3 regions of the Sinorhizobium sojae CCBAU 05684 genome follow, and region 2 is predicted to be linked to each of the others. Evidence: riboswitches for the same ligand, from Rfam matches in the RefSeq annotation. Region 2 holds a riboswitch; each other region holds the start of a gene.
The links. Region 2 has a riboswitch for S-adenosylmethionine ahead of SJ05684_RS00640 (O-succinylhomoserine sulfhydrylase). Riboswitches for the same ligand answer to the same signal wherever they lie in the genome.
Positions count from the first base shown of each region.

Region 1 (10,416 bases), 660 kb from region 2:
TGTCGACGAAGGCGGCAAGCGGTTGGCTTTCATCGGGGACGCCGGAAAAATCCTGCTGGGCGGGATCGAGCCTTTCGCTTCTAAGCACGGCGAGCCGGAGGATTTCGAAGCCGTATCCGGCATCGAGATCGTCATGGACCGCCTGCAGCCGCTCGCGAAAGAGTGCCGCGATCCGCCCGGCGTCATTCAAGGCAACGGCGGCATGGGCCTTGACGCGGAATACCCGGCCATCGACGCGGAACAGGAGGAGCTCGAACAGGCGTCCGCCTTCGCCCTGCCGCTCAAGAGAGGCGCGGACGTCCTTGGCGAGATGCCGGGTCAGTTCGAGAATATACTCCTCGTCCTGCAGCGGCTCGGCAAAGCGGCGCTCGGCGGAAAAGCTCGGCACCGGCAGGCGCGGTGAGAGCGGCTCGTCCACCCGGCCCCTTGCCTGATCGAGCCTGAGGAGAAGTTGAGGACCGAAGCGGCGGGCAAGCGGCGCGCGCGGCGCCTCGAGAAGATCGCCTATCTGCTTCAGCCCGACGCGTTCGAGCGCGGTGGCGGTTTCAGCCGGCAGGCGGAGTGCCGCGACCGTCAGGGGAGCCAGAACCCGATCGGCTTCCTCGGGACCGATGACCGCGTCATGGCCATGGCGGGACACTGCCCAGGAGAGGCCGGCGGAGGAGGAAATGGTCGCGCGCGCCTCGACCCCGAGCGCAAAAAGCCGGGAAAGCACGTCGCTGACCAGCGCCTTTTCGCCGCCATGGAGATGAGCGCAGCCGGTGATGTCGAGGAACAGGCCATCCTTGCCGTCGAGCGCGACAAGCGGCGTATAGCGGTCGCACCAGTCGGCAAGCCCTTCCAGAAAGGCCTGGTCGGCCGCCCGGTCGGCGGCGATCACATCGAGCGCCGGGCACATGGCGCGCGCTTCCGCCGCGCCCTGGCCGCGCTTCAGGCCGATGCGTTCCGCAAGCGTATCGAGCGCGACGAGGCGCATGGCATTGTCGATCTTGGCGGCGAAAACGACAGGCGGGTGATCAGGACGCCCGCGCGAAAGCCAGGAGGCGCCCCAACGGCTGCGCGCGACGCGATCGGCCGGCAGATGCGGAAAGTGGATCGCCAGGATTCTCTGGCTGGTCGTTTGCCTGAAGAGCGGCGCTTCGGCGCTCATTGAGGGGGGAGAAGCGGCGGTCATGGGCGTTCCATTCGAGAAAGATGTCGTGAGGGGCAGACGCCCTGTTTTTTTCGACAAGAAGGTGAAAGCTCGGATGGCCGACGCTGCCGCAAAGCATCAAGCCGTCGGGGAGGGGACGTTCGCCGGCCGGTGCCGGCTTGATCTGAAAGCGGAAAAAGGCGCTGCTCGCCTCCTCTTCCCCCGCCTGTCGGAAGAGAAGAAGCGGAACTTGGCCCGCCCGCGCCTTCACGTGCAGGCGCCGGCTCTCGCTCAAGGCGAGAGAGGCGGGATTGCCGCGGATTTCCAGCACGACCGTTGCGAAGACCGGCACCGAAAGCGCCGTCTCGGCGATCCAGAGCGCATCCTTGACCTTGCCCGCGGACACGAAGAGGAGCCGTTCCGCGTCGAGCCCGTAGCTTCTCAGTCCGGGGGCATACGGATTGCCGGCCTCGCGGGCGGCAAGCGCCTGGCTGATCCACAGGACCGGGGCGAGATGGCCCTTTTCCTTCCTCCGCTGCTGGTACAGAACGGCAAGCGCCATGACGAAGCCGACCGCCGCGCCTGCATCGCGCGTTTCCCCATTGCGGATTTCCACCATTCCCCCGAGCGGCAGCCCGCCTTTGAGCACATCGTCGAGCGAGGGAATTCCAAAGGGCATGACCTGGCGGTCCGGCGCTCTCTCCCGGCCGCGGCGAAAGCCGGCGGGATCGGCATCCCGGGTCCCCGGCACGACGGCGGACGAGCAGCCGTTTTCAATCCGTGCTATGCTTTCACGAAGGGAAAGAATGGTTTGCCGTTGCACGGCGTTCTCGGCCATGACGGTCAACTCCGATCATATGTTCACTTTATGTTCTTATGGATTCCAGAGCTTGCGGAAAGAGTCAACAGTCATGATATAAGAATTTATTCCTTGCCCAGTCCGGGTGGAATTCAACACTCGAAAAACAAAGGCGAAACCGCTATATGAGGGCGACAAGGAGTGCCCATGGCCCGCAGAGACCAGACCGAAGATTGGCGGGAACGCCACGCACCGACGCTTACGATATTCGAACAGCTTGCGTTTGAAGCCTACAGCCATCTGCCGGAGGAATTCCGCAAGCTGACGACGGATCTCACCATCGAAGTTGCCGACTTCCCCAGCGACGATGTCTTCGAAGACATGGCGCTTGAGACGCCCTTCGACCTGCTCGGCCTGTTCGAAGGCCGTGGCATCGGCGAACGCTTCACGCTCGAAACCGGCGAGTTGCCGAACCGGATCATCCTCTACCGCCGCCCGATCCTGGACTATTGGGCGGAAAACGACGAAACGCTGGGCGACATCATCACCCATGTGCTGATCCATGAGATCGGCCACCATTTCGGCCTCTCCGACGACGACATGGAGCGGATCGAGGCGAGCGTCGAGCATCTGGGCGGCTAAGCGCACCTAGCGCTGCGCTTTATCCGACGCGCTATTCGCCGCGACAGGGATCGCAATCTACTGTTTACGCTTGCCCGTCGGCGAATATGGGCCCATTCTCGCTTCGATCCTGAGTCATACTGCCTTTTCTTGACTGGTCCTTCGGGCGAGGAGGTCGACCATGTCTGCGCACTATCCAGATCATCCGTTACAGCCGGGCGACAAGGCCCCGAACATTGTGCTGGACGCGATTTCGCGCGAAGGCAGGATCGCGCTTGATGATTTTCGCGGCCGTAGCCCCTTGTTGATCGGTTTGTTTCGGGGGCTGCTTTGTCCGTTCTGCCGACGCCATGTCGCAGCGATGGCCCGGCTCAACCCGGCCCTCAGCGAGAAAGGCGTCGCCTCTCTAGCGGTGGTAAACACCCCGGTGGAACGCGCGCGCCTTTATTTCCGCTATCAGCCGATACCCGGCCTTCTCGCAGCATCCGACACTGAGCGAGCTTCGCACCGCGTCTTCGGCCTACCTCTCCTCGAGTTCACGCAGAACGAGACCGACTGGCCGCACAGCGTCGGAATGGACGCAGTCACAGCCATGCGGGTCGATTGGCCGGGGGAACTGCCTGAGCCAATGGATCCCGCCACCGGGGGCGACCTTCTCGACAAAAAGGACGGGTATGAAATCACAGAAGCCGATCAACAGGTGCGGATACCCGGTCATATGCAGCTTGTCGGCCATTTCCTGCTCGATCGCGACGGCGTGGTGCGCTGGAGTTTCACCGAAGTCGAAGAGGATGGCCGAAATGTATGCCGGGCGTTGAATCCTGAAGAATTGATCTCGGCAGCTTCCCAACTTTCATGATGCAGCGAGAAGTCGGACCGTCGCGCTGTAGAACCGTTCGCCCGCAAGACTGCTGGGGATCAGGACTCCAACGCGCTCGATCGTCGCCTCACTGCTCCGAGAGCTTCATTTCCGGATGGTAGTCCTTGCCCGACACTTCCTTCACCACCGCCTGGCCGCACTGCATATGCTGGGTGTCGGCGTTGAAGGCGTAGCTCGGGTCGCCGTGGAGTTCCCAGCCCTGGTTCAGTGCCGCCGTCACCTTGTGGCAGAAGGAGGCGTCGTCGGGGCCGGTCAGAAAGCGATAGAGTTTCACGATCTTGCCTTTCGTGTTTCGATGATGTCCGCCTTGGCGGCGAGTTTCTGCGCCTCTTCGAGATGCAGCCGCTCCACCATGCGGCCGTTGAGGTTGATCACGCCCCTGCCGGCATTTTCAGGCAGGGCAAAGGCGGCGATGATCGTCCGCGCCTCTGCAAGCGCCGCGTCGTCGATGCCGAAGGCGTCGTTGGCGCAAGCGATCTGGGCGGGATGGATCAGCATCTTGCCGTCATAGCCCATGTCGCGCCCCTGCCGGCATTCGGCTTCGAAGCCTTGTGCATCGCGGAAGTCGTTGAAGGCCGCATCGACGGCGTCGAGGCCGCTGCCGCGCGCGGCGAGGAGGATCTGCATCAGCCAAGGCAGGAGATAGGGACGGTCCGGGAGGTCCGCCGCGCCCGTGGCCTTTCTCAGGTCGTTGAGGCCGACGACGAGACAGTCGAGCCGACCGGCGCGCGTGCGCCCGGTCTCGGCGATCGCCGGCGCATTGATCACGCCGCGCGGCGTCTCGATCATCGCCCAGAGCCTCACGCTTTCCGGCGCGTCCTGTTCCGCCAGCCAGTCGAGGGCGGCCTGAATGTCGGCGGGGACTTCGACCTTGGGCAGGAGGATCGCATCGGGATTGACCGCGAGTGCGGCGGCAAGATCCAGCCCGTCGAAACCCGCCTCCGTCCTGTTGATGCGGATGATCGTCTCGATCTCCGGGCGGTGTTCGGAAAGATGCCGTACCAGTGCGTCGCGCGTCTCTTTCTTGCGCTCGAGCGCCACGGCATCCTCGAGATCGAAGATGACGGCATCCGCGGCCAGATCTCTGACCTTGGCGAGCGCGCGGGGGTTGTCCGCGGGAACGGAGAGCACGGAGCGGCGCAGCCGCACGGGATGGTGATCGGTCGTTCGTGTCATACGCCTCGTTGTGCCCGCCTTTGCGTTTTCGCGCAAGACGGCACCCCTTCTCCTGCGCCCCTTGCAAGCGCGCGGGCGCACCCCCACATGCGGTATAGAAAGGTAATCACTATGCGCAGCATCCGCTCTGTACTGTTCACGGTGGCAGCCATCGTCCTCTCGATGGCGGCACTCGTCTTCACTGCTTCACTCGCCCTGGCGCTTGCCGGCATCGCCGCCGCAGTCGCTGTCGGCGGCGCGATTGCCGCGAGGCTCGGCCGGCGGCCGCGGCATGCGCATGCCCGCGCGGCTTACACCGGACGAGAGCGCGAAATGCGGATCTGGAACGACGGCCGCGGCACGATCATCGATCTGTGAAATGTCCGGGAGCGGCCGCCCGCATGCCGCGCTGCTCAGAAACCGGGCCCGGCAAGCGCAGATTCTCCTTCAATTCGGCGCAAAACTGATCTAAACGCTTCTGCCAACACTCCCGCTGAAATCGAAGGCCAAGACATGGAAAAGTTCGTCAAGCTCACCGGCGTTGCCGCGCCCTTGCCCGTCGTCAATGTCGACACGGACATGATCATTCCGAAGGATTACCTGAAGACGATCAAGCGCACCGGTCTCGGCAAGGGGCTTTTCGCCGAATCCCGCTACAACGAGGACGGCACGCCGAACCCGGATTTCGTGCTCAACAAGCCGGCCTATAAGGACGCCAGGATTCTCGTCGCCGGCGACAATTTCGGTTGCGGCTCCTCGCGCGAACACGCGCCCTGGGCACTCCTCGATTTCGGCATCCGCTGCGTTATCTCGACCTCGTTCGCCGATATCTTCTACAACAACTGTTTCAAGAACGGCATCCTGCCGATCGTCGTCAGCCAGGCGGACCTCGACAAGCTGATGGACGACGCCAGCCGCGGCTCCAACGCGGTGCTCACCGTCGATCTCGAGGCGCAGGAGATCACCGGCCCGGATGGCGGTTCGATCAAGTTCGAGATCGACGCCTTCAAGCGCCATTGCCTGCTGAACGGCCTCGACGATATCGGCCTGACGCTCGAAAAAGCGGGCGCCATCGACAATTTCGAGAAGGCAACTGCCACGTCCCGGCCCTGGGCGTAAGCGCGCGGGATGGCGGCCACGCTCATCTCCTCCGGTTCGCCCTTCGAGAAGGCGGCAGGCTACTCGCGTGCCGTCGTCAAGGGCGACTGGTGCTTCGTCTCCGGCACGACCGGCTACGATTATGCCACCATGACCATGCCGGAGACGGTGGAGGAGCAGGCGCGCAATTGTCTGAAGACGATCGAGGGCGCCCTCAAAGAGGCAGGCTTCTTGCTTTCGGATGTCGTGCGCAATCACTACTACGTCACGGATGCCAGCTTCGCCGACCGTGTCTTTCCGTTCTTCGGCGAGGTGTTCGGCGACATCCGCCCGGCCGCGACGATGATTGTCTGTGATCTGATCCGCCCGGAAATGCTGATCGAAATCGAGGTCACGGCGCTCAAGGGCTGAGGAGATCGAGGAGCCGATGCAGTTCGAGAGCACCGCCGACTATATCGCCGACAAGGACCTGATGGTTGCCGTCAATGCAGCGATCCGGCTGGAGCGGCCGCTGCTGGTCAAAGGTGAACCTGGCACTGGCAAGACCGAGCTTGCCCGCCAGATCGCCGCAGCACTCGGCCTCGAGCTCATCGAATGGAACGTCAAGTCGACGACCAAGGCGCAGCAGGGGCTTTATGAATACGACGCGGTCTCACGGCTGCGCGACAGCCAGCTTGGCGACGAGCGCGTCAACGACGTCCGTAACTACATCCGCATGGGCAAGCTCTGGCAGGCCTTCGAGGCGCCGCAGAGGGCGGTGCTCCTGATCGACGAGATCGACAAGGCGGATATCGAGTTTCCGAACGATCTGCTGCAGGAACTCGACCGGATGGAGTTCCACGTCTACGAAACCGGCGAGACCATCCGAGCCTGCCACCGGCCGATCGTCATCATCACTTCCAATAACGAAAAGGAACTGCCGGACGCCTTTCTGCGCCGCTGCTTCTTCCACTTCATCCGCTTTCCCGACGCCGAAACGCTCGGCCGCATCGTCGAGGTGCATTATCCGGGCATCCGCAAGACCCTGCTTTCGGCGGCGCTCTCCGCCTTCTACGGCATTCGCGAGGTGCCTGGCTTGAAGAAGAAGCCTTCCACCTCCGAGGCGCTCGACTGGATACGCCTCCTTGTCGCCGACGAGATCGATCCCGCCGATCTCCGCGCCGATCCGAAATCCATGCTGCCGAAGCTCCACGGTGCGCTCTTGAAGAACGAGCAGGACGTGCATCTCTTCGAGCGCCTGGCCTTCATGGCACACCGCGACGGATGAGGCCGGCGCCGAACTGCAGGTGCGGGGCTGCACGATGGAACCGGGCGAGGGTCCACAGGAGACGGCAAGACGTCGGCTCGGTTACGGAATGCGGGATGGATTGCCCCTGCTGCACAAGTCGGTAGCCTGCTCATGAATAAACGCGTGCTTCAACGCGCCGTTCGCCGGCCATCTGCAAACGTTTTTCGTTGACCATGCGGCATTCCCCGCGCTATCAACGATCCCGTGGTGATTTGGCCGGCCGGCTTGCAGCCACGTTAAAGAAGTCGCTAAAGGGCCGAGGAGAACGGATTTCCGAGGACCGGTCGCGATGATCTCGCCGCCGGTTTTTTTGTATTGATCGAGTGGAGCCCATGCCCATCAAGATTCCCGATACGCTGCCCGCCTTCGAAACCCTGGTCAACGAGGGTGTGCGGGTGATGACCGAGACCATGGCGATCCGTCAGGACATCCGCCCGCTTCAGATCGGGCTCCTCAATCTCATGCCGAACAAGATCAAGACCGAGATCCAGATGGCGCGGCTGATCGGTGCCACCCCATTGCAGGTGGAGCTGTCGCTGGTGCGGGTCAATGGCTACCGGCCGAAGAATACGCCCGAGGATCACCTGCTCGCCTTCTACGAGACCTGGGAGGAGGTGAAGGGGCGCAAGTTCGACGGCTTCATCATCACCGGCGCGCCGGTCGAGACGCTCGACTATGAAGAGGTCACCTACTGGGAAGAGCTCAAGCGCATCTTCGACTGGACGGCGACCAACGTGCATTCGACCATGAATGTCTGCTGGGGCGCGATGGCGGCGATCTACCATTTCCACGGCGTCCCGAAATATTCGCTGAACGAAAAGGCCTTCGGCGTCTACCGGCACCAGAACCTGAAGCCTTCCTCGGTCTATCTAAACGGCTTTTCCGATGATTTCGCCGTGCCCGTCTCGCGCTGGACGGAGGTGCGCCGCGCCGATATCGAGCGGGTGCCGGGCCTCGAAATCCTCATGGAATCGAAGGAGATGGGCGTCTGCCTCGTGCACGAGCAGACGTGTAACCGGCTCTACATGTTCAACCACGTCGAATATGATTCGACGTCGCTGTCGGACGAGTATTTCCGCGACGTGGATGCCGGCGTGCCGATCAAGCTGCCGCACGACTATTTCCCGCACAACGATGCGACGCTGCCGCCGCAGAACCGCTGGCGGAGCCACGCGCATCTCTTCTTCGGCAACTGGATCAACGAGATCTACCAGACGACGCCGTACGAACTCGCGAAGATAGGCACGGGAGAACGTTGAATCTCCATGTTCCTTCCCTTCTTCCTCGAACTGAAGGCGGAAAAAGTCCCGGTGACGCTCCGGGAATTCCTGTCGCTGATCGAGGGGATGGAGATGGGGATCGCCGCCTTTGACGTCGAGGCCTTCTACTTCCTGGCACGGGCGGTGCTGGTGAAGGACGAGCGCCATATCGATCGGTTCGACCGGGTGTTCCGGCACCGCTTCTCAGGGCTTGAGGCGGTGTCTCCGGCGGAAGGGCTTGGGCAGACCGCGATTCCCGGGGAGTGGCTGAGAAGGCTCGCCGAGAAATATCTGACCGAAGAGGAAAAGAAGCTCGTCGAGGCGCTTGGCGGCTTCGACAAGCTGATGGAGACGCTGCGCCAGCGCCTTGCCGAGCAGACCGGCCGCCATCAAGGCGGCTCGAAATGGATCGGCACCGCCGGCACTTCGCCCTTCGGCGCCTATGGCTACAATCCCGAGGGAGTGCGGATCGGCCAGGAGGGCTCGCGCCACCGACGCGCCGTCAAGGTTTGGGACCGGCGCGAATTCAAGGATTACGACGACAGGGTCGAGCTCGGCACCCGCAACATCAAGGTTGCGCTGAAGCGGCTCCGGCGCTGGGTGCGCGAGGGTGCGGCCGAGGAGCTCGATCTCTCCGGCACGATCCGCTCGACCGCCGAACACGGCTATCTCGACGTCGTGACCCGGCCGGAACGGCGCAACGCCGTCAAGCTGCTGATGTTCTTCGATGTCGGCGGCTCGATGGACGACCATATCCGTGTCGTCGAGGAACTGTTCTCGGCGGCGCGGGCCGAGTTCCGGCACATGGACTATTTCTACTTCCACAATTGCATCTATGAGGGCCTGTGGAAGGACAACCGCCGTCGCCGCGCCGACATCACCCGCACGGCGGACCTGCTGCGCACCTATGGTGGCGACTATCGCGCGATCTTCGTCGGCGATGCCTCGATGAGCCCCTATGAGATCAGCCATCCGGGCGGCTCCGTCGAATATTGGAACGACGAGCCGGGCGCCTTATGGCTTCAGCGCATCACCGCACATTTTCCCCGCTCGGTCTGGCTCAATCCGGTACCGGAGGAACATTGGCGTCATACGCATTCCGTCGGCATGATCGACACGCTAATGCAAGGGCGGATGTTTCCGCTGACGCTCGCCGGCCTGCAGGCGGCGACCAAGGAATTGTCTCGCTGAACTTTCCCGTTGCCGCATTGGCGGAAATGACGCAGTTTGGCGCCGGCAAGTGCACGGGTTAGCTCGATGCGTAGATACAAAGAGTTACAGCGACCTTTGCGCGTCTGAAAAGACCGGGCGGCGCTGTAGGAGCGAGGGAGAAAGAATGAGCACCGACACGGACGTCTTCGGCCACCTGCCTTCCGGCGAGCCGGTCCACCGCGTGACCCTCAATGGTGGCGGGCTGACGGCGAAGGTTCTCAGTTGGGGGGCCGTTATCCAGGATCTCAGGCTCGACGGCCACGCGCCGCCGCTCGTTCTCGGCTTTGAGGATTTCGACAGCTATCCCGCCTATTCCTCCTATTTCGGCGCCACCCCCGGCCGCAACGCCAACCGGATCGGCGCCGGACACTTCACGCTCGACGGCAAATCCTATCAGCTCGAGCTCAACGAGAAGGGCGTCACGCATCTGCATGGCGGCAGCGACAATATCGGCAAGCGCAACTGGACGATCGTCGAGAGGACAGCGGACAGCGTCACGCTCAGGATCACCGATCCCGATGGCCGGGCCGGCTATCCGGGCAATTGCACGATCACCTGCACCTATCGGCTGAAGCCCGGCGGCATGTTGAACGTCCTTTATGAATCCGTCACCGACGCGCCGACGCTCGCCAATATATGCCAGCACAGCTACTTCAACCTCGACGGCAGCGTCGACGCGCTCGGGCATGACATCATGATCGCCGCCGACCATTACCTGCCGGTGGACGAGCGTCTGATCCCGACCGGCGAAATCCGTCCCGTTGCGGGCACCGTCTTCGACCTCAGGGAGATGACCTCGATGCGGCGGCAGATGGAAGGCAACGGGATTGCCTATGACCACAATTTCTGCCTCTCGGCCGAGCGCATGGCGAAGCGATCCGTGGCGTTGGTGCGCAGCATCGGCTCCGGCGTGTCGCTGGAGGTACTGACCACCGAGCCGGGCGTCCAGCTCTATACCGGCAGCAAGCTCAA
Region 1 is NZ_CP023067.1:3,133,808-3,144,223, reverse strand. Features, by position in the region: gene SJ05684_RS15320 (Y-family DNA polymerase) at 1-976, opposite strand, end outside; gene SJ05684_RS30430 (ImuA family protein) at 1,017-1,970, opposite strand; gene SJ05684_RS15315 (metallopeptidase family protein) at 2,139-2,573, shown strand; gene SJ05684_RS15310 (redoxin family protein) at 2,734-3,411, shown strand; gene SJ05684_RS15305 (DUF1737 domain-containing protein) at 3,500-3,706, opposite strand; gene SJ05684_RS15300 (HpcH/HpaI aldolase/citrate lyase family protein) at 3,703-4,608, opposite strand; gene SJ05684_RS15295 (hypothetical protein) at 4,720-4,965, shown strand; gene leuD (3-isopropylmalate dehydratase small subunit) at 5,101-5,706, shown strand; gene SJ05684_RS15285 (RidA family protein) at 5,716-6,096, shown strand; gene SJ05684_RS15280 (AAA family ATPase) at 6,113-6,952, shown strand; SAM riboswitch at 7,168-7,245, shown strand; gene metA (homoserine O-acetyltransferase MetA) at 7,306-8,232, shown strand; gene SJ05684_RS15270 (vWA domain-containing protein) at 8,239-9,423, shown strand; gene SJ05684_RS15265 (aldose epimerase family protein) at 9,569-10,416, shown strand, end outside.
Region 1: it holds a riboswitch for S-adenosylmethionine, as region 2 does, so the genes downstream of both, metA (homoserine O-acetyltransferase MetA) here and SJ05684_RS00640 (O-succinylhomoserine sulfhydrylase) in region 2, are expected to answer to the same signal.

Region 2 (10,416 bases):
TATCTCCGAGATGGGTGGGCTGGCCGAGCAAATGGTGGCCGACTCCGTGCGGGCACTGGTCAATTCCGACTTGGCGCTCGCCCAGAAGGTCATTTCGGACGATGCCATGCTCGACGAGGCCGAACGCCAGATCGGCGAGAAGGCGATCGTCACCATAGCCAAGCGCCAGCCCATGGCCGCGGACCTGCGCGAAATCATGGGCTCCATCCGCATTGCGGCCGACCTGGAGCGCGTCGGCGATCTTGGCAAGAACACGGCGAAGCGCGTGATCGCGGTAGCCGGCTCTGGAATTCCGCGCAAGCTCGCGCGGGGCCTTGAGCATCTGGCCGAACTCGCTCTGGTCCAGCTCAAGGAAGTACTTGACGTCTTTGCTTCCCGCTCGCCGGAGAAGGCAAACAGCATCCGCCAGCGGGACGAAGAGATCGATGCGATCTACACGTCGCTTTTCCGGGAATTGCTCACCTATATGATGGAGGACCCGCGCAACATCACACCTTGCACGCATCTTCTTTTCTGCGCCAAGAACATCGAGCGGATCGGCGACCATGCGACCAATATTGCCGAGACGATCTACTATATGGCGACTGGTGCCCAGCCGCAGGGCGAGCGGCCGAAGGACGATACGACAGCGACAATGGGGTCGGTGACAGACTGAAGCGGAGAAGGAGAGGGGGGCGCCTTTCAACTGATGGATTGAGGCAAGGAGTTGTAGCTTAGATGTTGCCGAAGATAGCTGTTGTTGAAGACGAGGAAGCATTGAGCGTATTGCTGCGCTACAACCTCGAAGCCGAAGGCTTCGAGGTCGATACGATCCTTCGCGGCGACGAGGCTGAAATCCGCCTGCAGGAACGGCTGCCCGACCTCTTGATCCTCGATTGGATGTTGCCAGGCGTCTCCGGCATCGAGCTTTGCCGCAGGCTCCGACAAAGGCCGGAAACGGAGCGTTTGCCGATCATCATGCTGACGGCGCGCGGCGAGGAGAGCGAGCGCGTGCGGGGGCTCGCAACCGGCGCCGACGACTATGTCGTCAAACCATTTTCGACGCCGGAACTGATGGCGCGGGTCAAGGCGATGCTCAGGCGCGCCAAACCGGAGGTCCTGTCGACGGTGCTTCGCTGCGGCGACATCGAACTCGATCGCGAGACGCATCGCGTCCATCGCCGCAGCCGCGAGGTCCGGCTCGGACCGACGGAGTTCCGGCTGCTTGAGTTCCTCATGTCTTCGCCGGGACGGGTGTTCTCCCGCTCACAACTGCTAGACGGCGTCTGGGGCCATGACATCTACGTCGACGAGCGCACGGTCGACGTCCATGTCGGCCGCCTGCGCAAGGCGCTGAACTTTTCAAACATGCCCGACGTGATCAGGACGGTGCGCGGCGCCGGTTATTCGCTCGAAGGGTAGGCTCCAATTCAATGCGAGTTGCCAAGAAAAAAGGGCCCGTGGGGCCCTTTCAGCGTTGCTTCGTGATCGAGATTTTTCGAGATCGAACGTCAGCGGATGCGCCGGCGTTCCGCCGAAGGCTGGTAGGCAAGCCGCGCATGATAGCTGCAATAGGGCGAGGATTCCGGCGAGTCGTTGCCGCAGAAGTGAAACTCCTCCTTCAGCGGATCACCGATCGGCCACTTGCACGTCCGCTCGGTGAGCTGCGTCAGCTCCAAGCGGCGCGACATCGGCACGACGATATTCGCTGCGAGTTCGAATTCCTGTTCGGCCACCAGGTCGACGGCGACCTCTTCTTTGAGGACCGTCGCACCGGAAGGGCGGGCGACAGTGCGGGTGACGGCGCGAGCGGCGTAGTTCGGTGCACGCGGCGCCGAGGTCGTCCGCTTGGGACGCGCGGGCGTGGTGGTCCCTCCCGCCTTTGCGCGGCCCGGCAGGCTCAACCGGTGTACCTTGCCGATGACGGCATTGCGGCTGACGCCGCCCAATTGCGCCGCAATCTGGCTGGCGCTCAGGCCCTCGGACCACAGCTTCTTCAGTTTCTCGACCCGCTCGTCCGTCCAGTTCATATCTGCACTCCCCGTTCTCGGCGTTGGGATGGCAGAATCCATCACCGTCCCCCCAGAAAAAACCTGGAGTTACAACGCGATAACCATTTTGGTGACTAGGTCCGCCGCATGCGTCTAGTAATTAAATCTTAACCTACCGGCAGGGTGACTCCGTGGCAAGAGTCGCTGGAATCGCGCCGAATCGATTTCGCAGTTTTCCCCAACTTGCTGTCTCATAGTTGCATTTTTGCAAGCCCCGTGACGCGAATTTTTCGCACTACGGAATCTGCTCTCCCCGAGCGGCCGCAGGCCTTGGTTTTGTTGACATTGCGCTGCGAAATAGGAATAGTGCCAGCGCCGCCGAAAGGCGGCATTTTGATTTTTTTCAGGCAGACAATCGAACAGTCCGATAGTGATGCCGAGGAAGGAGAAGCCCAAATGGCCGCAACAACGCCGCTCTACGACACCTATTTGCGCGCGCCGTTGCGTTTCGAGCGAGGTGAGGGCGTCTGGCTGGTCGCCGAAGACGGGACGCGCTATCTCGATTTCGCCGCCGGAGTCGCCGTCAACTCGCTCGGCCATGCCCATCCGCATCTCGTCGAGGCGCTGAAGGCCCAGGCGGAGAAACTCTGGCACGTTTCCAATCTCTATGACGTTCCGGGGCAGGAAAGCCTTGCGCGGCGGCTGACGGCGGTCACCTTCGCCGACCGGGTGTTCTTCACCAATTCGGGCGCCGAGGCGCTAGAGTGTGCGATCAAGACGGCGCGCCGCTACCATTTCGCCAAGGGTCATCCGGAGCGGTTCCATATCATCACGTTCGAGGGGGCCTTCCACGGCCGCACCATCGCTACGATCGCCGCCGGCGGTCAGCAGAAATACATCGAAGGCTTCGGACCGAAGGCGCCCGGCTTCTATCAGGTGCCGTTCGGGGACATCGCCGCCGTCAAGAGCGCGATCAACGACGAGACCGCGGCGATCCTGGTCGAGCCTATCCAGGGCGAGGGTGGGGTGCGTCTGGCGTCAAAGGAGTTCCTGCAGGAGCTGCGTGCCCTCTGCGACGAATTCGGCCTCATGTTGATCCTGGATGAAGTGCAGTGCGGTGTGGGCCGCACCGGCAAGCTCTTCGCCTATGAGTGGGCAGGCATCCGGCCCGACATCATGGCCGTCGCCAAGGGGATTGGCGGCGGCTTTCCGCTCGGCGCATGCCTGGCGACGGAGGCGGCCGCCGCAGGCATGTTGGCCGGCACGCACGGCTCGACCTATGGCGGCAATCCGCTGGCGATGGCCGTCGGCAACGCGGTGCTCGACGTGGTCCTTGCCGAGGGCTTCCTCGACAATGTGCGCGACGTCGCACTCGTCTTCCGCCAAGGGCTCGCTTCGCTCAAGGATCGCTTCCCCGACGTTATCGAAGAGGTCCGCGGCGACGGCCTGATGCTCGGCATCAAGGCGAAAGTGCCCTCCACCGACCTTCTGAAGGCGATCCGGGCCGAAAGGTTGCTCGCGGTTCCGGCCGGCGAAAACGTACTGCGCCTCTTGCCTCCGCTGATCGTCACGGCGGCTGAGGCAAGGGAGGGGCTCGCGCGGGTCGAGCGCGCCGCCGAGGCAGTGAGGGCCGCAGGCGGCACAGCCGCCGCTTGAGGCTGCGACGAGCCGCTCCGGCGGGCGCCGGGGCCACATGACTAGGGAATTACGACAGGAAATACAGACACATGACCGCCACCAGACATTTTCTCGATCTTTCGGCCATGACGTCCGCCGATCTCAGGATCATCATTGACGATGCCCGCATGCGCAAGTCGGCGACCAAGGCCGGAACGGCCGACAAGCCGCTCGCCGGCAAGATGCTGGCGATGATCTTCGAGAAGCCGTCGACCCGTACGCGCGTCTCCTTCGACGTCGGGATGCGCCAGCTCGGCGGCGAGACGCTGTTTCTTTCGGGCACGGAAATGCAACTGGGCCGGGCCGAAACCATCGGCGACACGGCGAAGGTTCTCTCGCGCTACGTCGATGCGATCATGATTCGCACGACCGACCATCGCCGGCTCCTTGAAATGGCCGAGCACGCGACCGTGCCGGTCATCAATGGCCTGACTGACGACACGCATCCCTGTCAGATAATGGCCGACATCATGACCTTCGAGGAGCACCGCGGGCCGGTCACAGGCAAGACGATTGCCTGGACGGGCGACGGCAACAACGTGCTGCATTCGCTCATCGAAGGTACGGCGCGCTTCGGCTACCGGATGAACATGGCGGTTCCGTTCGGCTCCGAGCCGCAGGACAAGTTCCTCAACTGGGCTCGGAACAACGGCGGAGAGGTCCTGCTTTGCCACGAGCCGGAACAGGCCATTGCCGGTGCCGATTGCGTCGTCACCGACACCTGGATCTCAATGAATCAGGAGCACCGCGCCCGCGGCCACAATGTCTTCCAGCCCTATCAGGTCAACGAGGCGTTGATGAAGCATGCGGCACCCGACGCGCTGTTCATGCATTGCCTGCCTGCACATCGCGGCGAGGAGGTCACGGATGAGGTGATCGACGGCCCGCAATCGGTCGTCTTCGACGAGGCGGAAAATCGGCTGCATGCGCAAAAATCGATCCTCGCCTGGTGCCTTGGCGCTGTTTGACGGCGTCTCGGGCCAGTTGAGATGAAGAGGACGGCGGAGGCTTGAATCCGGCTCGGTCCGACACAATCTAGACGATATGGAGGGCGGCTCCGGCATGAGTGCCGCGCGCGCAGCCCAGGGGGCCAGGGTCCAGACGGTCGAGGCTGCGTTTGCAGAGGCACCGGCGAAGGGCTGCGACCTCTGGACAAATCCGTTCACAGCGGGATCAAATGGGATAACGGGCAGGTTGCACGGGGGCGGTCGATGCCCTCGTGGCGACCGGCGACTGCGAGACAAGGAGCAAGCAATGACAGAGATAGCACCGGGGCTGGGCGAGTTCGATTTCGCCGGTGACGATCATGTCGTGCCTTTTCATGTCGAGGGTCTCGACGTCCGCGGCCGCGCCGTTCAACTCGGTCCGATGCTCGACACTATCCTCGAGCGGCACAACTATCCGCTTCCGGTTGCACGGCTCCTTGCCGAAACGGTAGTGCTGACGGTTTTGCTCGGCACCTCGCTGAAATTCGAAGGCAAGCTCATCGTGCAGACGCAGAGTGATGGGCCGGTCGACCTCGTCGTTGCCGATTTTTCGACTCCCGACCGAGTCCGTGCCTATGCGCGCTTCGATGAGGAGGCGCTCGCCGCCGCCGAGAAGGGCGGCCGCACACAGCCGCACGAGCTGCTAGGCAAGGGCATTCTTGCCTTCACCATCGATCAGGGCGCCCATACGCAGCGCTATCAGGGAATCGTCGCCCTCGATGGTGCGACGCTCGAGGAGATCGCCGACGTCTATTTTCGCCAGTCGGAGCAGATCCCGACGAAGGTGCGCCTGGGCGTTGCCGAACTTCTAGACCGGGACGAAAACGGCAGGCCGCGGCACCGCTGGCGCGCCGGCGGCGTGGTGGCGCAATTCCTGCCCGAAGCTCCAGAGCGGATGCGCCAACCGGACCTGCACGGCGGCGATGGCGACGATGGCAGCAACGGCATCTTCGAGGAGGATGATCTCTGGACGGAAGCCAAGGTAATGGTCGAAACGGTCGATACCGACGAACTCACCGACCCGACCGTCGGCACCGAACGGTTGCTCTACCGGCTGTTTCATGAGCGCGGTGTCCGGGTCTACCAGCCTCAGGCGGTTTATGACCGCTGCAGCTGCTCGCGCGACAAGATCCGAAATGTGCTGGAGGGACTGAGCCAGGAGGACATCGACAGCAGCATCGAGGACGGGCTGATCAAGGTGACCTGCGAATTCTGCTCCACCACCTACCGTTTCGAGGCGACCGAGGTGCGGTCTCATTAACAGAGGCGGGGCGCATGTGCGACCCGCGACAGCTCGCGAAACGTCAGTTCAGTGTCCGCACTTGCCCGGGCGTATCCAGCGAAAAGGCCGGGATCGCGACGTTGAAGGTCTCCCCGTCCTCACTCTCCATACTGTAGTGGCCGAACATGACACCGGACGGTGTGTCCAGCGGGCAGCCGGAAGAATATTCGTAAGTGTCGCCCGGATTCAGCAGCGGCTGTTCGCCGATCACGCCGGGGCCGCTGACCTCGTCCACCTGACCGTTCTCGTCGGTGATATGCCAATAGCGGGTCATCAGTCGAACCGCGATGTCGGAATGGTTCGATATGACGATGCGGTACCCCCAGACGTAACGGCTGTCGTCGGGGTCAGACTGCTCTTCCAGATAGTACGGCTCTACCGTGACTTCTATGTCGCGAGTGAGTGCGCGGTACATGTTTCGACATCCTGTTCCAATTCCGTGCAGATATCCTATAGCAATAAGGTTTCGTGAAGAATAACGGCAAGATCGCCCGAGTCGTATACAATTTTCACTTGAAGGAGAGGGACATGCTCGACGGGGCTGTGCGCAGGCGGCTCGAACCAATACTGGATCGGATCGGCATGGCGCTGGCAAACCATGGCGTCGGCGCCGATATGGTGACCATTTCGGGCCTTCTGCTCGGCTTTGTGGCCGCCATCCTCATTGCCTTTGAATCCTATCTCTCCGGCGCGGCCTTCATCCTGTTCAGCCGGCTATGCGACGGGCTCGACGGTGCAGTCGCCCGCGCCAGCCGCAAGACCGATTTCGGGGGCTTTCTCGACATCGTCCTCGACTTCGCCTTCTACGGCGCGATCCCGCTCGCCTTCGTAATCGCGGACCCGTCAGCCAACGGCCTGGCTGGCGGCTTTCTGCTGTTTGCCTTCTATGTCAACGGCTCGACTTTCCTCGCCTTTGCCGTCATGGCGGAAAAGCGGGCGATGACGACAGAGGTGCGGGGCGCAAAGTCGCTTTATTTCACGACGGGGATTGCCGAGGCGACGGAGACGATCGTCTTCCTACTCGCCTGCTGTCTTTTTCCTTCCTGGTTCCCGGCTCTTGCCGCGCTCTTCGCCGCCGTCTGCCTTTACACCGCTTTGGCGCGGATCGTGCTGGCGCGCCTCGCTTTCCAAGGCAAACAATGAAAAGCCGCCCGCAAGAAACGCGGGCGGCTAAAACACTCTCAGGCTTTGACGCCCTTCAGCGCCTGCGCGAAATCCTCGATGAGGTCGTCGCCATCCTCGATGCCCGCCGAAAGGCGGACCGTGCCGGCGGAAATGCCGAGTTCGGCACGGGCTTCGTCGGAGAGGTTCTTGTGCGTCGTCGTGGCCGGATGCGTGATCAGGCTCTTGGCATCGCCGAGATTGTTGGAGATTCTCACGATCTCGAGCGCATTCTGCAGCGCGAAGGCCGCCTCTTTGCCGCCCTTGAGTTCGAAGGCCACAAGCGTCGAACCGCCGCTCATCTGCTTGGCGATGATGTCGGCCTGCGGATGATCCTTGCGGCCCGGATAGAGGACACGAGCGACCTGCGGCTGCTCGGCGAGGAAATCTGCGATGCGACGGGCATTATCCGTCTGCTGCCTTACACGCAGCGGCAGGGTTTCGATGCCCTTCAGCAGTGTCCAGGCATTGAAGGGCGACATGGCCGGACCGGTGTGGCGGAAATAATCGTGCAGGTTCTCGTCGATCCACGCCTTGCTGGAGAGCACCACGCCGCCAAGGCAGCGGCCCTGGCCGTCAATGTGCTTCGTCGCGGAATAGACGACGACATGGGCGCCGAGCTCCAACGGTTTCTGGAAGAGCGGCGTCGCGAAAACGTTGTCGACCACCAGCTTGGCGTCGATCTGCTCGGCGAGCCGGGCGACGCCGGCGATGTCGATGACTTCCAGCGTGGGATTGGTCGGGCTTTCGAGGAAGAAGACCTTGGTGTTCGGGCGGATCGCCTTTTCCCAATTGGCAAGATCGCGGCCGTCGACGAGCGTGCATTCGACGCCGTATTTCGGCGCCAGCGTCTCCACCACCCAGCGACAGGAGCCGAACAGCGCACGTGCGGCAACGATGTGGTCGCCGGCCTTCACCTGGCAGAGGATCGCCGCGGAAACCGCCGCCATGCCGGAGGCGGTGGCGCGCGCGTCCTCGGCGCCCTCGAGCATGCACATGCGCTTCTCGAACATGTCGTTGGTCGGGCTGCCGTAGCGCGCGTATATGAAACCGTCGGTCTCGCCCTTGAAGCGCGCTTCCGCGGCTTCCGAGTTCTCGTAGACGAAGCCTTGCGTCAGAAAGATCGCTTCGGAGGTCTCGCCGTGTTGGGAGCGGATGGTCCCGCCATGGACGAGTTGGGTTGCCGGGCGCCAGTTCTTGCTCATCGGACAATCACTTTCAAAAACAAAAAACCGGCCGCAAAACGGCCGGTTCGAAACCCGGCCTTTTTAGCTATTTGTTTAACGTGGCTGCAAGCCGACCGGCCAAATCACCACGGGATAAAGCTCCAATACTGCTTGGCTGTGCTTGCGTCAATTCCCGGAGTTTGGTTTTGTCTGGCAGGTTGACAAGAGGATCGCAATGGCCCGGGAAACAGGGATTTTGGCGGACCGCGCGATTGCCGCGCTGCATGCGTCGGGACGGTTGAAGAGCGAAAGGGCGCTGGATCATGACCAGATCCAGCCGGCCAGCCTGGATCTTCGCCTTGGTTCCAGGGCATTCCGGGTGCGTGCGAGTTTCATGCCGGGGCCGGCCCATCTGGTAGCCGACAAGCTCGATCGACTGAAGCTGCACGTCGTCGATCTCAGCGAAGGTGCGGTACTGGAAACGGGTTGCGTCTACATCGTGCCGCTGATGGAGAGCCTTGCACTTACGGAAAACATGTCGGCCTCGGCCAATCCGAAGAGCTCGACCGGACGGCTGGATATCTTTACCCGCGTCATCACCGACCGGGCACAGGAGTTCGACAAGATTCCGGCCGGCTATAGCGGCCCGCTCTATCTCGAAATCAGCCCGCGGACCTTCCCGATCGTCGTGCGGCGCGGCTCGCGGCTCTCGCAAATCCGCTTCCGTGTAGGGCAATCGGTGCTCTCCGAACAGGAGTTGCTGGCGCTGCACGAGAGCGATACGCTCGTTGCCAGCGAGCGGCCAAACATCACCGGCGGCGGCATCGCGCTTTCGATCGACCTCAAGGGCACCGGCCCGGATGGGCTGATCGGCTATCGCGGCAAGCACCACACCTCGGTCGTCGACGTCGACAAGAAAGCCCAACACCCGGTCTTCGACTTCTGGGAACCGCTCTATAGCCGCGGTCGTGACGATCTGATCCTCGATCCGGACGAATTCTACATCCTCGTCTCGCGCGAGGCAGTGCACGTGCCGCCGCTTTACGCTGCCGAGATGACGCCCTTCGATCCGCTCGTCGGCGAATTCCGCGTCCACTATGCCGGCTTTTTCGATCCTGGCTTCGGCCATGCCTCCGCGGGCGGCAGCGGCAGCCGCGCCGTGCTCGAGGTCCGCAGCCACGAGGTACCCTTCATTCTCGAACACGGGCAGATCGTCGGCCGCCTGATCTACGAGCACATGCTGGAGCGGCCCGACGGGCTTTACGGTCTCGATCTCGGGTCGAATTATCAGGCGCAGGGGCTCAAGCTCTCCAAGCATTTTCGCGCCGAGTGAGCATTGTGCTTGACAGATCGCGGCCATTGAGGAAATTTCCGCTTCTGACGCGGGTGTAGTTCAGTGGTAGAACGCCAGCTTCCCAAGCTTGATGTCGTCGGTTCGATCCCGATCACCCGCTCCATTTTTCCTGCCGGTGACCGTTTGAGCGTGGCAAATCGAATCCATGCCCTGTTTTGGGCGATGCTGGGTCTCCTGACCGTTTGCGCGTCGCTTGCGGCCGGTGGGGCGCTCGCCGAGTCGAAGGACCTCCCTCTGCTTTTCGACGCCCGCGAGCGCATCGCCAAACCCGACTTGAGCGCCTTGCCGCGTTTGCGCTTCCTCACCACCGTCGATTTCCCGCCCTTCAATTTTATCGACCAGTCCGGAAAGCTCTCGGGCTTCCATGTCGACCTCGCCCGCGAAATCTGCCGGGAGCTTGAAATCGAGCCGAAATGCCAGATCCAGGCGGTGACCTATGAGGAACTGGCGCCCGCGCTGGAAGAGGGGCGTGGCGAGGCGATCGCCGCCGGCGTAGCCGTCACGCCGGAGCTCAGGCAGCGTTTTGCCTTTTCCCGGGCCTTCATGCAATTGCCGGCGCGGTTCGCCCTCAACACCAAGGCGGCAAATGGCGTGGAAAGCCCGGCCGACCTCGCCGGCAAGCCTGTAGGCGTTGTCTCCGGCACGACGCACGAAGCCATGTTCAAGGCCTTCTTCCCTCGGCTCAGAGCCATGGCCTTTCCCGATCGGGAAGCAATGCTCTCTGCGCTGCGGGAGGGCAGGGTTGTGGCCGCCTTTTCAGACGGCATGCAACTCTCCTTCTGGGTTTCCGGCGGCGTGGCCGCAGGCTGCTGCGGTCTGA
Region 2 is NZ_CP023067.1:124,583-134,998, forward strand. Features, by position in the region: gene phoU (phosphate signaling complex protein PhoU) at 1-655, shown strand, start outside; gene phoB (phosphate regulon transcriptional regulator PhoB) at 718-1,401, shown strand; gene SJ05684_RS00610 (GcrA family cell cycle regulator) at 1,491-2,009, opposite strand; gene SJ05684_RS00615 (aspartate aminotransferase family protein) at 2,427-3,626, shown strand; gene argF (ornithine carbamoyltransferase) at 3,698-4,615, shown strand; gene SJ05684_RS00625 (Hsp33 family molecular chaperone) at 4,902-5,894, shown strand; gene apaG (Co2+/Mg2+ efflux facilitator ApaG/CorD) at 5,938-6,330, opposite strand; gene SJ05684_RS00635 (CDP-alcohol phosphatidyltransferase family protein) at 6,444-7,058, shown strand; gene SJ05684_RS00640 (O-succinylhomoserine sulfhydrylase) at 7,097-8,281, opposite strand; SAM riboswitch at 8,324-8,402, opposite strand; gene SJ05684_RS00645 (2'-deoxycytidine 5'-triphosphate deaminase) at 8,478-9,575, shown strand; tRNA gene SJ05684_RS00650 (tRNA-Gly) at 9,625-9,699, shown strand; gene SJ05684_RS00655 (transporter substrate-binding domain-containing protein) at 9,759-10,416, shown strand, end outside.

Region 3 (10,416 bases), 630 kb from region 2:
CGTCCCAGACGACGAGGCCGATCGGCATGTCGCAGGCGATCACCTTCCAGGTGGCGCTGGACGCCGCAAGCTCCCGCTTCAGCCAATCGGCCTGCCGCCAGCCGAAGAGGCCGCCATCCCCTACGCCCTGGTTCGGGCCGCGATAGGAGCGCAGGTCGACGAAGAAGACATCGAGCAGCGGCCCGTAGGCGATCTTGCGGAAGATCCGCCCCGGCTGCGCCGGGAAGCTGCGGATCGGCGTCATCTCATGGAAGGCGCGCGCCGCACGCGATGCGTAGACGGCAATATCCTTCTCCGGATAACGCGGATCGTCGCTGAGGTTTGTCGAAGCCGACCAGTTGTTCAAGACCTCGTGATCGTCCCACTGATAGAAGGTCGGGCAGGCGGCGTTCAGCCCGCGCACATGCGCGTCGAGCAGGTTGTATTTCCACTGACCGCGATATTCGTCGAGCGTGCGGGCGACGTCGCGCTTCTCGGGCGTCACGATCCGGTTCTTCCAGAGGCCGCCGTCGCGGAGCCTGATCTCGTCCGGCATCGGATTGTCCGCATAGATCGTGTCGCCGGAATGGATGAAGAAGTCCGGCTCATGCATGCTGATCGTCGAATAGGTCTTCATGCCGACCTCGTCGATGCCCCAGCCCTGGCCGGCCGTGTCGCCCGACCAGGCGAAGCGCACCGAGCGGCGGCGGAGAGGCGCGGTGCGGAAGCGGCCGACGATCGGCTCGGAAACGCGGTTGCCGTCATAAAGATCGGCCGCGGTGAAGCGATAGAAGATGTCCTGATCCGGCAGCAGATCGTTTAGCCGGCATTTGAGCGCGCAATCGCTCGCCGGCGTCGCGTCGACATCGGCAAGCCGGACGGCATCGGCAAAGCTCTCGGTCGTCGAATATTCGATCGAGACCAGCGCCGGCCGGTCCACCCGCGTCCAGATCATCCCCGATCGCGTATCGACATCGCCGGATTGAACCCCATGCAGGAATTCCGGCCGGCCATGGCCGCGGGCATAGAAGGGCGTCGCAAGCCCGGAGGAAGCGGCAAGCCCCGCCGCGCCGGCCGAAAAGAGGAAAGAACGCCGCGTTAGCCTGTCTCGAACAGCCGACAAACTCTGCCTCCGGTGCCATCTCGCGATCGATCGATTCTCGCGAGCGGACCTTTGGCGCGCCGCATGTCAGCGGCTTGACAGCGGCATGAAACTATTCCGACGGTTTGGCGACAGTTCCGTGAACAGGGCGCCGGTCAGCTATCTTCAATGCATGCATTTGTAATGGTGGCGGATGTGCTGGTTGAAGTAGTGGCCGGCGGACTCCGCATGCACCAGTTCCTCATAGACCTGCTGCGGCACATCGAGGTAGTGGTAGGGGCCGGCGATTGCCGAGTAGCCAGATCGTCAAGGTGCGATGGCGCACGTCATAGGCGACGTCGTGGATGGCGGAGGAGTCCAGGACCGCGGTTGATTTGACCATAGACATCGGCGTCTTCCCGATTGGAGTCTGCAGCGCCGCGCGTCTTTTCAGACGCGCAAAGGTCGCTGAAATACTTTGAATCTGCGCATCGAGCTTTCCGAAAACCGGTTCCGGGGACCGATGCGCCAGAAGTCGCTTTTAGCCTATTCTACAACAATCGCCCCGCTTTATTCAAATGCCCGCCGCTCCGGGCGCTCAATGTATCGTCTGGAATTCTTCGCCGAGGATACGGAAGGCGTCTTCGAGTGCGGCAACGAGAATATCCGTCAGTTCGTCGCCGTCACTGTTCATGAGGAACTGGGCGATCATCGCTTCCTGCGGGTCGCTATAATGTTCCACGTCGTTGGACATCCATCGTCTCCTTCTTGGCCGCGCCCATTGCGGCTCATCGGCGCGAGAGCGGGATGCGCTCACATGCGTTCGCGCCGCCGCTCTCACTTTGTTTTTGCCGCATTGTGCGACGGCAGGTGATTCCACCTGACTGCAAATGCTTTTAGGAGGGCTGACTTGTGCAGAGCTTGAGGGGCAGAATTTGGACCTCCCCACATGTCTCCTTGTCGATCCCGATGCAAGAACCCCCATGCAAGAACAAAGACATGCGACCGTTCAAAGTGCTACAGCGACTTTCGCGCGTCTGAACAGGGCGTGCCACAAAATCCCGATCGGAAGGCGAGAATGGCGAAGAAGCGCGATGACGACCTCAGGCGGCTGAAGGCCGAGTTTCCGGACGTCCACGATGCGCTCCTCGCCGGCCGGATTCCCTCGCCGCGCAAGGCCCTCGTCCTCGCCGGGCTCAAGCCCGAGCGAAGCCGGCTCGAAAAGCTGAAGAATTCCTGGGCGAAGGCGACGGAGGCCGAACGCGACGCCTTTCTCGCCTGGCTTGGCGCGATCGGCGCCCTTCCCGAAAGCGCGGCCGGCTCCCGATCCGCGGGGGCGCGACCGGGAGAGACGCCGATCGCCAGCGGCCGCTATCTGCTTCCCGCGGCAATCGCGGAGATCAGGGCGACCATGGCGCGACGCAAGATCACGCCGGACGACGTGATGCACGAAATGGGCTTCGCCCCCGACGGCCGCCCGCTCGCCCGCGCCCTCGGCCGCCATGCGAGCCTGCGGCTGGCGGTGATCGCGGCACTGGAGCGGTGGCTGCGGGAGAATGCGGGGGCGTGATGCGAGTGGCGCGACGGCGGGTTACTGGCCCATGCGCGTGTGCCGCGGTAATGCCGGCAAGGAAGGGCAAGGTATGAGCTTCGACAGACTGCTCGGCATCGACGTCGGCTTTTCGCAATCGCGGCCGACCACCGGCATCGCCTGGAGCGTAGCCGGCGAGGTGGACGCCGCGAGGACCTACACGGACTGGGAGCGCCGACAGCAGAAGATCCCGCCCGCGACGACATTTTCAGTGATCGCCATCGACGGCCCGCTGACGCCGCCGGACGCTCCCGACGACCTCGCCCGCCTCTGCGAACGCCTCTTCATCCGCGGCGCCTTCCAGACGCGCTGCAAACCGGGCCTCAGCCACCACGGCTACGGCCGCGCCTTGAGAAAGGCCGCCGCCGAGACGGCCGCACAGGTCAGCCACCTCGCCGCCGCAACACCGATCGGCCAATCCGTCATCCCCGGCGCGGCGATCATCGAAGCCTTTCCCAATGCCTTTCTCGGTGTTCTGCTCGGGGACGAGCGCTTTGCCCTGTCGAAGGCGGCGAAGCGCAAGAAGTTCGACTGGTTGTACGATCATGCGATCGAGAGCGGAGTGTTCGCGGAGCTGCTGCAGTTCATCGGCTGGAACGACGAGCGCATGCTCGAGAGGCTCACGGTCGAGCGCGACCATGAAAGGCGGGCGGCGTGGATCTGTCTGCTGACCGCGGCCTGTGCCGCGGCCGGCAAGGCGGAAGTGGTGGGCGACGAGGCCGGCGGCTGGTTTTGGCTGCCGCCGGCGGAGCTCTGGGCGGATTGGGCGCGGCAGGCGCTGGCGGAGAATAGGGCGGCTCGAATGTGCAGCCGGCCCTTGGCCCGGGCCGCAGGGCAGACGCAACCGCCTCTCACGTCCTAACCACAGTACACGACATCAGCCTACTGATGCCTCGCCGGTTGGCAGGGGCAAGGCTCCCTCCGCCTCTCATTCCTGTGCTCGTCACAGGAATCCAGCCAGCCCAAGTCCTTGGGCTGAAAAGACTCTTCCGCGCCGCAGACGAGGCGCTGCTGGATGCCTGTGACAAGCACAGGCATGAGGGGGAAAAGAATATGCCAGACCAAATTAGGCTACTGCCGTGTACGCCGGCGTCCCAAAGGACGCACGGCTGTAACCCCGCTGACGCAGGTGGCGCAAGCGCAGCCCGTCACCCGCGCAGGCCCGGCGCCTCCTGTCCGGTGCGCTCGACATATTCGGCATATCCACCGCCATAGTGCTGGATGCCCTCCGGTGTGAGCTCCAGCACGCGATTGGAGAGTGCCGACAGGAAACGGCGGTCGTGCGAGACGAACAGCATGGTGCCCTCATAGGCCGAGAGCGCCTTGATCAGCATTTCCTTCGTATCGAGATCGAGGTGGTTGGTCGGCTCGTCGAGGACGAGGAAGTTCGGCGGGTCGAACAGCATTGCGGCCATCACCAGCCGCGCCTTCTCGCCGCCGGAGAGCACGCGGCAGCGCTTCTCGACGTCATCGCCGGAAAAGCCGAAGCAACCGGCCAGCGCCCGAAGCGGCGCTTGGCCGGCCTTGGGAAAGCGCTCCTCCAGCCATTGCAGGATGGTGCTGTCGCCGTCGAGCAGGTCCATGGAGTGCTGGGCGAAATAGCCGAGCTTGACGCTGGCGCCGAGCGCCACGCTGCCCTTGTCCGGCGTGGTGGTGCCGGTGACGAGCTTCAAGAGTGTCGACTTGCCGGCGCCGTTGATGCCCATGATGCACCAGCGCTCGCGCCGGCGCACCATGAAGTCGAACCCGTCATAGATCGTCCGGCTGCCATAGGCCTTGTGGATATTCTTGAGGTTGACGACATCTTCGCCGGAGCGCGGCGCCGGCAGGAAATCGAAGGCGACCGTCTGGCGCCGGCGCGGCGGCTCGACGCGGTCGATCTTTTCAAGCTTCTTCACCCGGCTTTGAACCTGCGAGGCGTGAGAGGCGCGGGCCTTGAAGCGCTCGATGAACTTGATCTCCTTGGCAAGCATCGCCTGCTGGCGCTCGAACTGCGCCTGCTGTTGCCTCTCGTTCAGCGCCCGCTGTTCTTCATAGAAGCCATAATCGCCGGAATAGGTCGTCAGCGCGCCGCCATCGATCTCGATGATCTTGGTGACGATCCGGTTCATGAACTCGCGATCATGCGACGTCATCAGAAGCGCGCCGTCATAGGTTTTCAGGAAATCTTCCAGCCAGATGAGGCTTTCGAGATCGAGATGGTTGCTCGGCTCGTCGAGCAGCATGACGTCCGGGCGCATCAAGAGGATGCGGGCGAGCGCCACGCGCATCTTCCAGCCGCCCGACAGCTTGGCGACATCGCCATCCATCATCTCCTGGCTGAAGCTTAAGCCCGCCAGAACCTCGCGGGCACGCCCCTCCAGCGCATAGCCATCGAGCTCCTCGTAGCGCGCCTGCACCTCGCCATAGCGTTCGATGATCGCATCCATTTCATCCATGCGATCCGGATCCGACATCGCCGCCTCGAGCGAACGCAGCTCCGCCGCGACGGCGCTCATCGGTCCTGCCCCTTCCATCACCTCGGCGACGGCCGACCGTCCGGCCATCTCGCCGACGTCCTGATCGAAATAGCCGATCGTCATGCCCTTCTCGACCGAGACCTGTCCCTCGTCGGGCAGTTCCTCGCCGGTGATCATCCGAAAGAGCGTCGTCTTTCCCGCCCCGTTCGGGCCGACAAGCCCAATCTTCTCGCCACGGTTCAACGCAGCCGAGGCTTCGATGTAGAGGATGCGGTGACTGTTGGACTTGCTGATATTATCGATACGGATCATGGGAAAGACGGCCTGGGTGGTTGCGGGCACCCCTATGGCATGGACGGGGGCGGCTGTCACGCAGGCCGGCGGCCTCTGGTGTGTCCTGGGCAAATGCCGCGGCGACGAAGGCGGCGACACGCCTGACGCTCTTTCCGGGATGCGCCAGGGCATTGCGCATGAAGTGCCGCGACCGCGCGGAGAGGAACTTGAGACGGCGGCCTCTTGCCTTCATGGGGCATCGGAGACGGCCAGCTTGACGCGGCGCAAGCGCCAGCGAATGCAGCCCGCGGGTGGTGTGTGTGGGCGTGCATTCCAGGTGATACATTATGCGATCTTTTACCGGAACATCGCCCGCGCAGATGTAGTCTGCTTATGCGACGAGCTCATATCGTGACCAGCTTGTAGGTTTGAGTGAAGGGCTCGGGGACAGCTCGATACAAACTCGCGCTCGGATACCGCCCTAGTGCCATCCGTATTTGATCAACTGTTTCGTCCGTGGCTTTGGCGCCAACAATCACATGGTTTACCGCTTCGGGCGGGAAAGAAATCAGATGCACAGGCCCTTGGGGACCCGCAGTGATCGTGTCCGCTTGCTCGGCGTTGGCGTACAATCTCCATTCTCGTTCATACGCCCAATCCGTCGTCTTTGAAATAAAAGCCGCTTGCGGGCTTTCGAACGGCTCTTCAACCTTGCCATCGAAGTAAGTTACTTTTTGCAGCCGCGTTGTTTTCCCATCTTTGCGATGTTGGAACCAATCATCCCCAGTGTTGAAGGCGACTACGAACCCCGAATGATTGCCACCATAGTGAGCCCACATGGGTGGGCTGTCATAGCGCTCCGATAAAGAGAAGCACAACAATTCTTGCCCCAGTTTCACAAGTAGCTTTTCCGCATTTTTCGGGTCGTTCAAGTGAGGCACCGCGAGGTCGACGAGCTGCTGAAGCTGTGCGCGCAACAAGTCTGTGAACTGCTTTCCATATTGACGTTCGACAATCTGCCTAGCTGCCTGAGGTGATAGCCAACCTAATCCAGCTTCTTGCAAATACTCTGCGATCTTTGCGTCCAAATGCTCTTCAAGGAGCATGGTTTCCATTTGCTCCGCAAGCATTTGAAGGAACCGCGGTCCTGCCAATTTGCGAAAAGTTGACCTAACTTCGAAACTATCGTTCGTGTTAAGAAGCGGAGTAAACCTAACGGTCCCTTGAACCAAGACGTTCCTCACGCGCTCAGGTGACAAATACTTATATAGGTGAGCGGGGGCAGTGGGGGTGGGTTGATCTAAATTTTCTATCTTGAAAGAATTCATCATTATTAGTCGAATGGTTCTCTAATGCGCGAAGCATTTCCTAGCCCAGTCACAAGCAACCGTCGAGCTGTTTTTCCCAATCTGCGATTCGGTGGCTCGCATGGCGAACGACTTCTATACGTCAGCCGCAGCTGCCGGCAACTTCGCCAACTTCAAGGACCACAACGCACCGTCCGCGGCACCATAAAAGCCTCGGGCAGCTCGAGCGTGCGCATCTGGCTGAACGAGGCCAGCGACGTCTGGTACGGCATCGGATCCGGTACGCCGGAATCCGTTGAGACTGCTGCCGCGGCTCGGTGTTCTTGGACATCGGCGCTGGCGCGAACATGTACATTAAGCCCACCAGCTGCGGAAACACCGGCTGGAAGCTCGTGACGAGGGAGGTATAGGGCATCAACACCCCTTCGCCTTCAGAGCGCGGTCAATGGCCGCGCTCTGGCCCTTGTACACGGCGACTTCTGAGCCGCGTTCGCCACCGGCCATGGAACCCACAGGCAAGCCGACAAAGAAGACCCCAAGCGCGTCCGAATTGACGGCCTGCTTCTGCATTGCCGTGGAAGTCTCAAGCTTCTGCGCCGTTGCGACCTTTTCGGCGCGCAGATCTGGGCATGACCGCGTCATGTACGCATTCGTCGGCAGGTGATCGGCTTGATTTTCTCCGGCGGAGTTGCGCACGAGGATACGGCCGCGGCGCTGGTGGCCGCGGGTAGAATTTTGAGTTTCAACGAGTCGCCCTCAGATTGTTTCCGGGCGAATCTCGCTCGACTCGTGGTGGCTCAAGGTCGGAATACAAAACACGGCGGGGTGTACTCTCCGCCGTTTCATCAGCCTTCAATCACGTTGTACTCTCGACCACCAAGATTAAGGCCTTGCCAAGTCAAAACAACGCTAAACCGTTTGAACAAACCAAAGAACTCGTTCAGGGAAAGAGCTACATCTCTCTCCAGAAAGCTCAGCGCCGGACTGTTGTCGATCTGCGACTTGACATTATCGTAGCCGCCTCCGTTTGAAATTACGGCCCTTATCCAAGGCGTTTGCACATTGCCGTCGAGGTTTTCGCCGACGAACATTTGAATTCCAACCAGGAGCTCGCCATCATTGAGAATACCCTTTTCCCGCAGAAGGCTACTAATCGAGTTGTACGCATCGTCGGCCGCCGCCGTACCTTCCCAGTCTCCATACTGAACGCTGGCTTTAAATCTTTCCATTTCGACGCCCCCTTCGCCGTTCGCTTTGAGCCGCGCATATTGCTCGACTTCAGGTGGTGGTCAAGGCACCCGCAAAGTTGAATTATCACGCCGTTGTTGACTAATTCGGGTTGGCGACGGTTTGTCGTTGCGGTGGTAGTCAACTTGTTGCACGATAGGCCATTCGCGAAATCCGGATGAGGGAACAGTTCGTACCTGCTCCCCCATCCTTCGCGGGCGTAGCGCCAGTAGCCTGGGGAGCGACGTTCAGAGCGGTGTCAACGCTGTCGTTTCCTTGGCTACGCGCACATGAGAACAAACTCCTCAAATTCACGCAAGCGCGGCCCAACAATATTGGAGCATTATCCCGTGGTGATTTGGCCGGTCGGATCTCCGCCACGTTAAATTGGTAGCCGTCAAGCATCGCAGCCATCGAATCGGGACGACCTATGCAAATCAATTTGTCAAGTCTGTCGTTGTAGACGAATCACTCGATGGTGGGTATAAGTTGTCCAAAATCGAGCGTGGCTACTTTGTGAGCCGCGCCGGAACTACATGGGAAGCTGGAGGACGAACATGACGCTTGCTGAGCTTAAGCGATCAGTATTTTCCAGGCCTGATTATCCTAAGGCTAGATCAGCCGCAGCCAAGGTACTAAACAACTTCGGCATCACCCGCCCGCCCATTGATCCCGAACGGATCGCTGAGTCGATGGGAATCAACGTTCTGTATGTTGATTTCGAACCGGAGATGTCGACCGAAATTTCTGGTTTGTACGATTTCCAGACCAAGACAATCTACATAAATCGTGAGATCCCGCCTAACCGTAAGACCTTTACAATTGCGCACGAGCTTGGGCACGCCATCCTTCACGAAGACTATGTGAAGTCGATGAACTATGAAGCAATGCCTCGCAGCAATTATCACGCCTCCAAACCGGTCGAGGAAGTCGAGGCTGATGTGTTTGCAGCGTGCTTGCTGGTGCCGAAAAGCATGCTAGGGCTCTACAAGAATTTCGCCGATCCGAACGAACTTGCCGAGATGTTTGCTGTTTCTCCGGACGTCGTCGTTCATCAGCTAAAATACGTGTAGGGCCGTTTGACCAAGCAGCAGCAGCCGCCGCAGACTGAGACTCACGTTTCGCGTACTCAAGCACTGAACGCGATCAAAAAAGATTCTGCTCAAGATCAAGACAAATCGAAACGGGCAGAGCTCGCGGATGCGGCTGCGAAAGCTGTGGAGATAGAAGGACGACGTAGCTACTTCAGGCTTCGGGAGTCATGGTCCACAACGATCATTTTGTGGATCACATTCCTTATTGGATCCAACGCCCTCATCACTGTGGCTGTAGGACTTGGTTGGCTGAATTATCGGGATTTGGAATGGTTTATCACGGCTGTTGTGGTTCAAACCTTCCTGCAGATAGTTGGATTGGGCGCTGTAGCAGTCAAATATTTGTTTAGCGATGCACGATCATCCAAAATGCCCTAAACGGCAGTTCATCCCGCAAAACACTGCTCGAGTCTGGCCGCCTCTTCTGCCCCAACTCTCAATACCAAGATGAGCAGCGGCTTCCTTTCGGCCGATCAGGCGCGGGCCGTTGTCGCCATTGCCCACCGTCTTGATCTCCTAAATGCGCATTGCGATCGCCTGGTAGAGGCCGAAAAGCACATCCTGCGCCTTCTCTCCCAACGCTACCACTCCGGGTTCAGCAACACCGCCGGGTGATTGCAGAGCTGCCCCTCGACAAGGTCGCCGAGCATGCTCGCAACGTGCAGTGCCTCGTGACAGCCGTGGGAGCCAGGCGCGAACTTCTCCTTCACCTCGGCGAGTGAATAGTCGCGCCGATCAACCATCGCCTTGATGCGCTGTTGGCGTTTTGCTCGAGATCGTGTGTCATCCGCTTGTCCTCCGGGGCCGATTTTTCCATATGCTTAAATCCTAACCGCCATCCGGCGCGGCTACGTTGAAGCCGGCCGTTATGCCAAAGCACCCATCGTAGAATTTCTTGACCAGCGGCACAGGTCTGCCGTCGTGCAGCGGGTCAATGCGCGGGAAGCCCTTTTTCTCGAGCTGCGGGATGACTGTTACCACATCGCAGGGCGCGCCTTGCCGACGATCGCGATGGCGAGTTGCTGGTCGGTTGCAAACAAAGGAAGGTGGGCGAGATTGCCGGGGCTGTTTCTTTTGGGTCAGCGACACTAGGGATCGCTGAAGCCGCGCATCAGACAGAAGCCCCTTCACGTTCACGGCGCGTCCTTGGGAGCTCGTCGGCATTGCCCGCTTAGCCTGCCAGTTGGCTCCATGGCTGCGCTTGGTGGGCGCTGTTGAAGCGAATCGGTGCCGGGTCAAGGCTGGCGATCGCGCAGGCGAACGCCAACACCTCCTGATGTGGTCTCACCATCCGAAAGGAGCGACCTTACGCCGCCACCATCGAGCACCTACAGAGGCGCGCGGATGGCGGCAGCAACCGCCCCGATAACCCAGCCATGGCGTGCAGGCAGTGTGGAGATAGTAG
Region 3 is NZ_CP023067.1:3,162,442-3,172,857, reverse strand. Features, by position in the region: gene SJ05684_RS15485 (alkaline phosphatase D family protein) at 1-1,102, opposite strand, end outside; gene SJ05684_RS30435 (KTSC domain-containing protein) at 1,247-1,315, opposite strand; gene SJ05684_RS15475 (hypothetical protein) at 1,659-1,814, opposite strand; gene SJ05684_RS15470 (hypothetical protein) at 2,139-2,630, shown strand; gene SJ05684_RS15465 (DUF429 domain-containing protein) at 2,704-3,513, shown strand; gene abc-f (ribosomal protection-like ABC-F family protein) at 3,800-5,422, opposite strand; gene SJ05684_RS15445 (DUF2971 domain-containing protein) at 5,788-6,498, opposite strand; gene SJ05684_RS15440 (hypothetical protein) at 7,105-7,332, opposite strand; gene SJ05684_RS15435 (hypothetical protein) at 7,536-7,919, opposite strand; SAM riboswitch at 8,258-8,330, shown strand; gene SJ05684_RS15430 (ImmA/IrrE family metallo-endopeptidase) at 8,475-8,990, shown strand; gene SJ05684_RS29685 (hypothetical protein) at 8,997-9,389, shown strand; gene SJ05684_RS29680 (hypothetical protein) at 9,593-9,754, opposite strand; gene SJ05684_RS15420 (HNH endonuclease) at 10,301-10,416, shown strand, end outside.
Region 3: it holds a riboswitch for S-adenosylmethionine, as region 2 does, so the genes downstream of both, SJ05684_RS15430 (ImmA/IrrE family metallo-endopeptidase) here and SJ05684_RS00640 (O-succinylhomoserine sulfhydrylase) in region 2, are expected to answer to the same signal.